One region of the Thermoanaerobacter sp. CM-CNRG TB177 genome, then DNA from elsewhere that is predicted to be linked to it. Evidence: riboswitches for the same ligand, from Rfam matches in the RefSeq annotation. Region 1 holds a riboswitch; each other region holds the start of a gene.
The links. A riboswitch is a leader RNA that binds a small molecule or an ion and turns the genes downstream of it on or off. The one in region 1 is predicted to bind S-adenosylmethionine.

Region 1 (3,568 bases):
AATCCATTTGACCAACCAGGAGTAGAGGCTTACAAGAAAAACATGTTTGCACTTTTAGGAAAACCAGGATATGAAAAAGAAAAAGAATTGTTAGAAAAAAGATTGGGAAAATAAATTAAAGGCCGGGCAATTGCGCGGCCTTTTTAAATAGGGGTTGACTTATTTTTTGTGTACATTAAATCGTAGTATTCTTTTAACATTCTATTAGCTGAGAAAGCTTCATAAGTCGTCCTTATACTTTCTCTCATCATATTTTCCCATTTCGCTTTATCGTTGTAGTAGGTTGGAACTACTTTATTTAAAAGGACGTCATAAAGTGCTTCAAGGTCGTGTTTGTCTAATTCTTCTATATTGTCAGACTCAAAACCATCTCCAAATTGCCAGCCATTTACTCCGTCTATACAAGCTTCTGGCCACCATCCATCTAAAATGCTTAAATTTAGTACTCCGTTCATGGCGGCTTTCATGCCGGAGGTACCACTGGCCTCCATTGGTCTTCTTGGATTGTTTAACCACACATCAGCGCCTCGAGTAAGCATTTTTCCTATTGTCATGTCGTAATCTTCTAAGAATACTACGCTTTCAGGATATTTCTTTGTCATCTCTATTAATTTTGTGACAATTTTTTTACCCACATCATCTAGTGGATGACCTTTTCCTGAGAACACCATTTGTATTTTTTTAGACCTTAGATAATTACCTATGACTTCGTCATTTGTAAATATAAGGTCGCTTCTTTTGTAAGGAGCAGCTCTCCTTGAAAAACCTATCAAAAGTTTATCAGCGTCTAATTTGACTCCTGTCCTTTGATATACAAAATCAATTAATTCTTGTTTTAAAATATTATGAGTTTCTAAAAGTCCTTCACCTTTGTTGTAGGCTTCTATTATTCTTTTATCTACCCAAGTGTTTCTATCAATTCCGTTTGTTATTGAAATTATAGGAGCCTTGTTGTCAACATGTTCCCACATTTTGTTTGCAGTTTGACCGTGAAGTTTTGAGACACCGTTTGCAATGCGAGAAAGTCTCAAACCTGCGACTGTCATATTAAAAGGAACGCCACCAATTTGGGCCATTTGCTCAATTGAAAGGCCATTGTTTGCACCCATATACATAAGAAGTTCTAAATCGTGAGATTCGTTTCCTTCCTTAACAGGGGTATGGGTTGTAAATACTACTTCTTCCCTTGTGGCTTTCCATGCTTCTTCAAAACTCATATTTTGATTTTCCATTTTTTCTCTTATAAGCTCAATGGCTGCTAATACTGCATGCCCTTCGTTAAAATGATAAACATCAACATCAATTCCCAAAGCTCTTAAAGCTCTTACTCCGCCAATGCCTAATACTATTTCCTGTGCAACTCTTTCTTCACCAAACCATCCATAAAGTTGACCTGTTATCCATCTGTCCCCATTTTCTGGTATATCTGTGTCAAGCAAATACAGAGGAGCATTGTCAAAGTTGTCTATCAACCATACTTTGCAATACACATTTCTATTTCTTATTTTTACTTTTACCTTTACTCCAGTGTCCTTTAAAAAGTCGTACTTACGTGTGTAATTGCGATAGGCATCATAGGGGTATCCGTCTTCACCGATATGTTGTTCTGTATAACCTTGTTTCCACAGTATGCCTATTCCTACTAAAGGCATACCTAATTCTTTTGCGGCTTTTAGATGGTCTCCTGCTAAGATTCCAAGACCACCAGCATATAGTTTAAAATCTGATTGTAAGCCGTATTCCATGCAGAAATAGGCTACTCTTGGTAATTTTTCGTTATTCATATTAAACCTCCTCATTTTTCAAGTGTTAAGTATATTATAATATTAAAAAATCTATTATGCAAGGGTTTGCACAAAGATTAAAAAAGAAAAAAGTGTTGAATTTGCTCTAATAATTTCTGTCTCAAAGTGCAGGCCATTCAGTAAATGCCATAATATAAATAATTGCCAGTGTTGTAAAAAGAATTTTTAAGTTCATTTGAAAGCATAAAAAATTTTCGTATTGACAGGGGAATTAAACCATAGTATTATATAGCTTAAATAGTTTAACAAGTTAATACTTTAAATCTCTTATCAAGAGTGGTGGAGGGACTGGCCCGATGAAACCCGGCAACCGGCATTTTATATGCGTCTTGGTGCCAATTCCAGCAGCGTTTCGCTGAAAGATGAGAGAGTTTTGGTGTCTCTTCTTTTGGCGAAGAGACTTTTTTATTTTTAAAAATGGAGGCGATGTAGATGTTGAAAAATGAAAATTTGTGTACTAAACTTAAGAAAAGGAAGTTTGTTGTGACAGCAGAAATTTCTACGCCAAAAGGGGTAGATATAACGAAAACTATTGAAGAAGCGAGAAAATTAAAAGGCATTGTAGATGCCTTAAATATAACGGACTGTCCTATGGCGAATATGCGGATGAGTCCTATAGCAGTCGCTCACCTTTTACAAGACCACTTAAACATTGAAGCTATTTTTCATTTGACCTGTAGAGACAGAAATCTGATAGGCCTTCAGTCAGAGCTCTTAGGAGCTTATGCGTTAAGTGTGAGAAACATACTAGCCTTGACAGGAGATGACCCTTCCCGTGGAGATACTCCTCAGGCTAAAGGGGTGTATGATGTGGATTCTGTTGGGCTTTTAAAGATTATCAGTGCTTTTAATAGAGGTTATGATTACAATGGAAATAAATTAGATTCCCCAACAGAATTTTGCGCCGGTACGACTGCAAATCCAAATGATTTAAGGGATGAAGCACTAGAGAAGCTTAAAGTTAAGATAGAGGCAGGGGTAGAATTTATTCAAACACAACCGGTTTATGATGAGGAAATTTTATTTAAGTTTATTGAAAAGATTAAAAATTTCAATGTACCACTTTTGATAGGCATATTACCTCTTAAAAGCTATAAAATGGCAGTCAATTTAAATGAAAAAGTGCCAGGTATAGATATTCCAGAAAAAGTTTTAGAAAGGCTAAAGGATGGAGGAAGAGAAGAGGGAATAAACATAGCTGTAGAGTTTATAAAGCGGATACGCAGTGAAGTTGCAGGAATTCACATTATGCCTTTAGGGAGTACAAATGTTGTGTTAGAAATAATTTCAAGAGTCGATGATTTAGTCTGTGATTTTGCAGAAAATAACGTACAGATGAATTAAATGGAGGTTAAAAATGTTAGACATTTTTAAAGAACTTTCAAATAGAGTGATTGTTTTTGATGGAGCAATGGGGACACAACTTCAAGAGAGGGGTTTAAAAACTGGAGAGTGTCCCGAATATATGAATATAACCCATCCAGAAGTAGTATTTGATATCCACAGGTCCTATATAGAAGCAGGAGCGGATGTGATTGAGACAAATACCTTTGGCGCTAACAGAATAAAATTAGCAAAATATGGACTGGAAAATGAGGTTTTCAATATTGTCACTCAGGCTGTCAAAATTGCCAAAGAAGCTTCCAAAGATAAACCTGTGGCACTTTCTATAGGACCTATTGGAGAACTTTTGACCCCTTATGGAGACATGACTTTTGACGAAGCTTATGATGTTTTTAAAGAAGTAGTTATAGCTGCAGAAA
Region 2 (3,568 bases), on a different contig from region 1:
TAAAGCTTCAAAACTGTTGAGGGAAAAAATAAGTGCTTATGGTTTTTTAGTAAATGAAGTCGAAGGACTGCCAACTGCTTTTTTAGCAAGAAAAAAAGGCCAAAAACCCGGTCCCAAAATAGCCTTTCTAGCTGAATATGATGCTCTTCCGAAAATAGGTCATGCTTGTGGACATAACCTTATTGCAGCTGCAAGTTTCGGAGCCGCGGTGGCTTTAGGAGCGTTGGCTGAAGAGCTTTCCGGCGAAGTGATACTAGTAGGATCTCCTGCAGAAGAAACCGATGGTGCGAAGGTGCTATTGGTAGAAAGAGGTATTTTCAATGATATGGACGCGGCCATGATGGTACATCCTGGCAATAGGACTACTATATATACAACTTCTCTTGCCATGGAAGCCCTGGAGTTTACATACACAGGTAAAGCAGCCCATGCTGCCGCCTCACCTCACCTGGGCATAAACGCTCTGGATGCGGTCATCCTTCTTTTTAACGGCATCAATGCCTTAAGGCAGCAACTGAGACCTGATGCGAGAATCCATGGGATAATTGTCGAAGGGGGTCATACTCCCAATATCATTCCCGAAAGAGCTGTCGCCCGCTTTTACGTGAGGGCGAAGGAAAAAAAATATATGCTTGAAGTAAAGGAGAAAGTTATAGCCTGTGCCAAGGGTGCTGAGTTGTCAACTGGAGCAAAGCTTTCATATAGAAATTTTGAACTTGGTTTTGACAACCTAGTAACTAATAAAACTATGGCTGAGGTATTTAAAGCTAATTTAAAAGAATTGGGCTATCACGATATAAGTGACGAAGAAGAAGGCATCGGTTCAACGGACATGGGAAATGTAAGCCAAGTCGTGCCTTCTATCCATCCCCACATAGCCATAGCTGAAAAGGACGTAGTACCTCATAGCCTGGAATTTTTGAAAGCCGCAGGTTCGACCAGAGGTAAAGAGACAGCCGTACTTTCAGCCAAAGTTCTGGCTATGACTGCGCTAGATATAATGACAAGAGAGGAATTACTAAAAAAGATAAAAGAAGAGTTTGAAGAAACCGTCTTGCGACACAAATAGGAAAATGCTTAGGAAGAGAGGTATATTAAAATTTTGAAAAAATTTAATAAAGAGTACAAAAAAAGTTCTTGACTTTACAGTTTCAAAGTGATAACATAGATTACAACATGCAAAATTGAATATATTACACGCAAACCTCTTATCAAGAGTGGTGGAGGGACTGGCCCGATGAAACCCGGCAACCGGCATTTATATGCGTCTGGTGCCAAATCCTGCAGGTTAGATTATTCTAACCTGAGAGATGAGAGGAGTGGCGGATTATTAGGCCCTCTTCTCATTTCGAAGAGGGCCTAAAAATTTGCTTGGAGGTGTGATATGACAGTAAAAATTGGATTATTGGGACTTGGGACAGTAGGGACAGGAGTATATAAATTGATAACTTCAAGAGGAGGTCATATAAAGGAGAGCACAGGCGTTTATCCTGAGATAAAAAAGATACTCGTGAAAAATCTCAATAAGCCCAGGAAAGTGAAGGTGGAAGGACTACTTACTCAAAATGCTGAAGAAATTTTAAAAGACAAAGAGATAAAAATTGTTATTGAAGCAATAGGTGGTATTTATCCGGCTTACGAATATGTTAAAGAGGCTTTGTTTTCAGGAAAACATGTAATTACTGCAAATAAAGAATTAATAGCCCAATATGGAGAAGAATTAAATGAAATAGCAGAAAAAAATAGAGTATTTCTAAAATGTGAGGCAAGTGTAGGTGGAGCTATACCTATATTGCATCAAATTGATAGATTAAAAATCACAGATGAAATAGATTTTGTGGGCGGTATAGTAAATGGCACTACTAATTATATTCTCACCAAAATGACTACTGAAGGTAGAAGTTATGAAGAAGCACTTAAAGAAGCCCAGCAATTAGGATATGCAGAGGCAAACCCCGATTATGATGTAAAAGGTTTTGATGCCCTTTATAAACTTGTTATATTAATGAGGAAAGTGTTCAATATAAATGTGCCAATAAATTCCATACCTAGAAAAGGAATAGACGAAATCACGACTCAAGATTTAAATTACAGCAATAAATGGGGATATAAAATAAAATTGTTTTCCTGGTGCAAAAAAGTCAAAGATGGTATCTTTGCAGGAGTGGAACCAGTTTTAGTCGAAGAAAATAATATTTTGTCAAGGGTAAACGACGTAAATAATGCTATCATACTTAGAGGGGATAGTTTTGGTGAATATGTTTTTGTAGGAAAAGGTGCTGGAGAACTTCCTACAGGGGATGCTGTAGTGGCTGATTTAATTGATATATTGTTAAACTATGATATCAAGGATAATTTGAGGATAAACTTACTTCCAATTCGTCAGGGAAGTTTTACAGATACTTTTTATATAAGGCTTAAACTTTACAAAGAAGATATTTTAGGTTTGAAAAAAGTTTTAAAGTTTTTAAAAGAACAAAGGGTATCAATTGTGGAATCTTCCTCTGAAAATGGTACGTTTGCAGCTATTGTGAAGACAAAGAAAAATGTAGAGGAATTAATAGAAAAATTAGAAGAAATAACCGAAATAAAAGCTTTTTTTAAAGTTTTACAAGAGAATATAATAGAAGAATTAAAGTTAAGTGAATTTGAGGATTTTGTTGAAGTAATTTAAAAAATTTTTGTGAAAGGAGTTAAAAAATATGGCTAAAAAATATGGTTTTTCAACTTTAGCAATCCATGAAGGTTGGGAGCCTGATCCAGCTACAGGTGCCGTAGCCCTTCCAATATTTCAAACTTCTTCCTATGCTTTTAAAAGTACTCAACATGCTGCAGACCTTTTTGCCTTAAAAGAAGAAGGATATATATATTCTCGAATGATGAACCCTACTGTTGACGTTTTTGAAAAAAGAATGGCTGCATTAGAAGGTGGGGTAGGTGCCCTTGCTGTATCCTCAGGTCAAGCAGCTATAACGCTGGCGGTTACTAATATCGCAGGAGTAGGAGACGAGATTGTATCTTCTACCAATCTTTATGGAGGGACTTATAATCTTTTTGCGACTACTTTGAAAAAGTTTGGTATAAATTTTAAATTTGTAGACCCTAAAAATCCTGAGAACTTTAAAAGTCAAATAACAGATAAGACAAAAGCATTATACGTTGAAACTATTGGAAATCCAAAGATTGACGTGGCTGACATTGAAAAAATAGCAGAAATTGCCCACACTGCAGGAATTCCTCTAATTGTAGATAATACTTTTGCAACTCCTTACCTTGCCCGACCTATCGAGTTTGGAGCTGATATAGTAGTACATTCGGCGACTAAATTTATAGGTGGACATGGGACTTCTATAGGTGGAGTTATAGTAGATTCTGGAAAATTTAATTGGGACAATGGAAAGTTTCCAGAACTTACAGAACCAGATCCAAGTTATCATGGTATAAGGTATGTAAAAGATGTAGGTGAAGCGGCTTATATTGTAAAAGCAAGGGTGCAGCTTTTAAGGGATTTGGGTACTGCTTTGAGTCCCTTTAATGCATTTTTATTCGCACAAGGATTAGAGACTCT
Region 3 (3,568 bases), on a different contig from region 1:
AAAATGAGCAAATCGAAAATCTATATCAACACATAAAAAAAATATATGAAGATGTTTTAAGCTTAAATTTAAAACCATGCATTGCTTTTCAGAAAAATGAAGTTATTGACTTTTCTTGTGTTGATTTGACTCAATATATTACAAAAACTTATTTCCCTACAGTAAACCAAGCTGCTTGTAAATTTTTCAGTGAAAAAGCAAATATAATAAATTTGCAAGCAAGGTCCTCGGATTTAAGAAAAATCATCAACAACAATTTAGAAAAACTTTATAACAAACTAGATAAACTTCAACAAGAATTAAACGAAGCAAAAAACGCTGACACTTTTAGACTTTACGGCGAACTTATAACAGCAAATATGCACCTTCTAAAAAAAGGAATGGAAAACTTGAAAACTATAAACTATTACACTGGCGAAGAAATTGAAATACCCATTGACAAAAAATATTCCCCTTCAGAAAATGCCCAAAGATACTTTAAAAAATACAGCAAGTTAAAAAATGCCAATAAAATAATAGAAAAACAAATATCCGATACTCTCGAGGAAATAACTTATTTAGAGGGTCAATTAGTGAACCTGGAAAACTGTACATTGCCATCAGAAATAGAAGAAATAAAAAATGAACTATTTGAACAAGGGTATATACATAAGCAACAAAAGAAAAAAATATCACGACAAACTCTTTCTCAACCATTGCATGTAGTATCCTCAGACGGGTTTGACATATATATAGGAAAAAATAACACTCAAAACGATTATCTAACGTTAAAATTCGCAAATCCTAACGATATATGGCTTCATACAAAAGACATACCAGGGTCCCACGTCATAATCAAGACAAATAACAAACCAGTTCCTGAAGCAACACTTATAGAAGCTGCAAAATTAGCCGCTAAATATAGCAAAGCGAAACATTCTTCAAATGTACCCGTTGATTATACCTTAAAAAAATATGTAAAAAAACCTTCTGGTGCAAAACCGGGCTTTGTAATATACACAAACCAAAAAACCCTTTATGTAAATCCAGAGTAAGATGCTTTTTAAGCATCTTACTTCTTATCTTAAAGGCACACTAAATATAGGAATATATTTTCTTCTATTTTCTTGTATAACACTCTCATACAAAAAAACTGTATCGACCAAAATATCATTTTTCTTTTGTTTTTCAAAAAGATTATTTACTTCTTCTATTCCAATGTTTAAACGTATATCTCTGGCAATGGTAATGTGGGAAGTAAATTTTCTCTCATCTTTTTTAAATCCAATTTTATGCAATTCCTCATCTATATTGTCATGCAATTTATTAAGAAAAGGATTTTCTTCTGTACCTACCCACAATACTCTCATGTCTTTATTACCTTTAAAAAAACCTACTTTATCAAATTTTATATAAAAGGGGTTAATACTTTTTGCAGCAACTTTAACAGCATCTTCTATTTCGGTTATGCTTTCCGCCTCGACTTCTCCTAAAAACTTTAAAGTTATATGGAAATTATCTTTATGAGTCCATCTTCCTTTTATCGTATAATTTTTCAGTACCTCCTGAAATCTCGATAATTCATCTGTAGCTTTTTCACCTAACTCGATCCCAATAAATGTCCTCATGTTACTCCTCCTTTGCCTATTTCCTTGGAAATAATTGTATTGGAATTTTTGTTGTGCTTATTAAAATTATAACAAACAATAACAGAAAAAAGTCCATCCTAATGGTCTACTGCTACTTTCTTTTTCACAATTTATTCTTCTGGCATATGTCTAAATATTTCCATTATATCATTATTGAAATCTAATTCAAATCGTAGTATAATGCTATTCAGATTATCGTTCATAAGAGGCAATCTCTTTCTTTGATTTTTGATTTTTACAAAAAATTTGCACTTACACCATGATTTTTTGACCTATTGACAAAAGTCCAGGACAATGCTAATATTCTAATTAAATTGTTTAAAGTGAATAATAATATAAAAACTCTTATCGAGAGCAGGTGGAGGGACTGGCCCGATGAAACCCGGCAACCGGTGGCCGAAAGTTTTATACTTCCGGCTGCACGGTGCTAATTCCTGCAGAACGTTGAGTTCTGGCAGATAAGAGGATTTCAAAAACCTCTTCGCGCTGTCAGAAGAGGGTTTTTTATTTTTATTTTGGAAAAGGAGGGCTTTCTTTGATCCGTATCAGAAATCTCACAAAAATTTACCACTCAAGTTCAGGAAATGTCAAAGCGCTGGAAAATGTCAACCTCAACATAGAAAAAGGTGATATTTTTGGAATTATAGGCCTTAGCGGCGCAGGCAAAAGTACTCTTCTGCGTTGCATAAACATGCTTGAAAAGCCCACTTCCGGCTCGATAGAAATAGATGGTGTTGAAATGACTCGGCTTTCTCCCTCTGAATTAAAAGAAATGCGGAAAAAAATAGGCATGATATTCCAGCATTTTAATCTGTTATCATCCAGAACTGTCAGAGGCAATGTAGCTTTCCCTTTAGAAATTGCCGGCCTGGACAAAAGGACAATCGATAAAAAAGTAGATAATCTTCTGGAGCTAGTAGGGCTTTCCGACAAGTCTGACAACTATCCTTCTCAGCTTTCAGGCGGTCAAAAACAGCGGGTAGGCATAGCACGAGCCTTAGCAAATGATCCAAAGGTTCTGCTGTGTGATGAACCAACTTCAGCACTGGACCCGGAAACAACTCTTTCTATTTTGAACCTTTTAAAGGATATCAATAGGCAGCTGGGAATTACCATAGTGCTGATAACTCACGAAATGAATGTCATTAAACAAATTTGTAACAAAGTGGCAGTCATTGAAAAAAGCCGTGTGGTGGAACAGGGTCCTCTTCTCGAAATATTTAAAAAACCTCAGACAGAAACCGCTCGCAATTTTTTGAAATCTATAACTTTATCAGAAATTCCTAAAGAACTAAAAGATAGGATTAAAAATCTGTCTCACGGGTACTTGGAAGGCAAGATTGTTAAAATTGGCTTTTTGGGAGAAATTACAGCAAAGCCCATTATATCCAATATTGTAAGAAAATTTGACGTTGACACCAACATACTTTACGGAAACATTGACCACATCCAAGGCACTCCCTACGGTACTCTCGTGGTTGAACTCCGAGGAAAAAACAATCGAACAGATGATGCCCTGGAATATCTAAAAAAGCTGGGACTCGATGTGGAGGTGATTGAAAATGTCTGAAACTATAAACTTATTGCTGGTCGGAACGTGGCAAACTATATACATGGTAGTGGTATCAACGTTCATAGCAACGATTTTCGGGGTACCCCTCGGAATCCTGCTGATGGTAACCGACAGGAATCAGATACTGCAAAACGAACTTTTAAACAAAATACTAGGCACTATTGTAAATATTTTTCGCTCTGTGCCTTTTGTAATACTTTTAATCGTGCTTATACCTTTTACACGATTGCTTGTAGGGAAAGCTATAGGGACCACCGCAGCGATTGTTCCCCTTTCGGTAGCGGCTATTCCCTTTATGGGAAGGCTTACCGAAACAGCATTAAGAGAGGTAGACCGCGGTATCATTGAAGCAGCCCAGTCTATGGGA

Region 2: another riboswitch for S-adenosylmethionine. It lies ahead of I4N53_RS09805 (homoserine dehydrogenase); the one in region 1 lies ahead of I4N53_RS05320 (methylenetetrahydrofolate reductase).
Region 3: another riboswitch for S-adenosylmethionine. It lies ahead of I4N53_RS07855 (methionine ABC transporter ATP-binding protein); the one in region 1 lies ahead of I4N53_RS05320 (methylenetetrahydrofolate reductase).

What each region holds. Positions count from the first base shown of each region.
Region 1 covers NZ_JAFCAC010000053.1:75,615-79,182, forward strand. The annotation lists gene I4N53_RS05310 (glucose-6-phosphate isomerase) at 1-114, shown strand, start outside; gene glgP (alpha-glucan family phosphorylase) at 144-1,784, opposite strand; SAM riboswitch class I at 2,070-2,174, shown strand; gene I4N53_RS05320 (methylenetetrahydrofolate reductase) at 2,238-3,149, shown strand; gene I4N53_RS05325 (homocysteine S-methyltransferase family protein) at 3,163-3,568, shown strand, end outside.
Region 2 covers NZ_JAFCAC010000077.1:6,208-9,775, forward strand. The annotation lists gene I4N53_RS09800 (M20 family metallopeptidase) at 1-1,069, shown strand, start outside; SAM riboswitch class I at 1,206-1,317, shown strand; gene I4N53_RS09805 (homoserine dehydrogenase) at 1,385-2,674, shown strand; gene I4N53_RS09810 (homocysteine synthase) at 2,703-3,568, shown strand, end outside.
Region 3 covers NZ_JAFCAC010000065.1:53,648-57,215, forward strand. The annotation lists gene I4N53_RS07845 (NFACT family protein) at 1-1,034, shown strand, start outside; gene thpR (RNA 2',3'-cyclic phosphodiesterase) at 1,059-1,607, opposite strand; SAM riboswitch class I at 1,971-2,093, shown strand; gene I4N53_RS07855 (methionine ABC transporter ATP-binding protein) at 2,164-3,198, shown strand; gene I4N53_RS07860 (methionine ABC transporter permease) at 3,191-3,568, shown strand, end outside.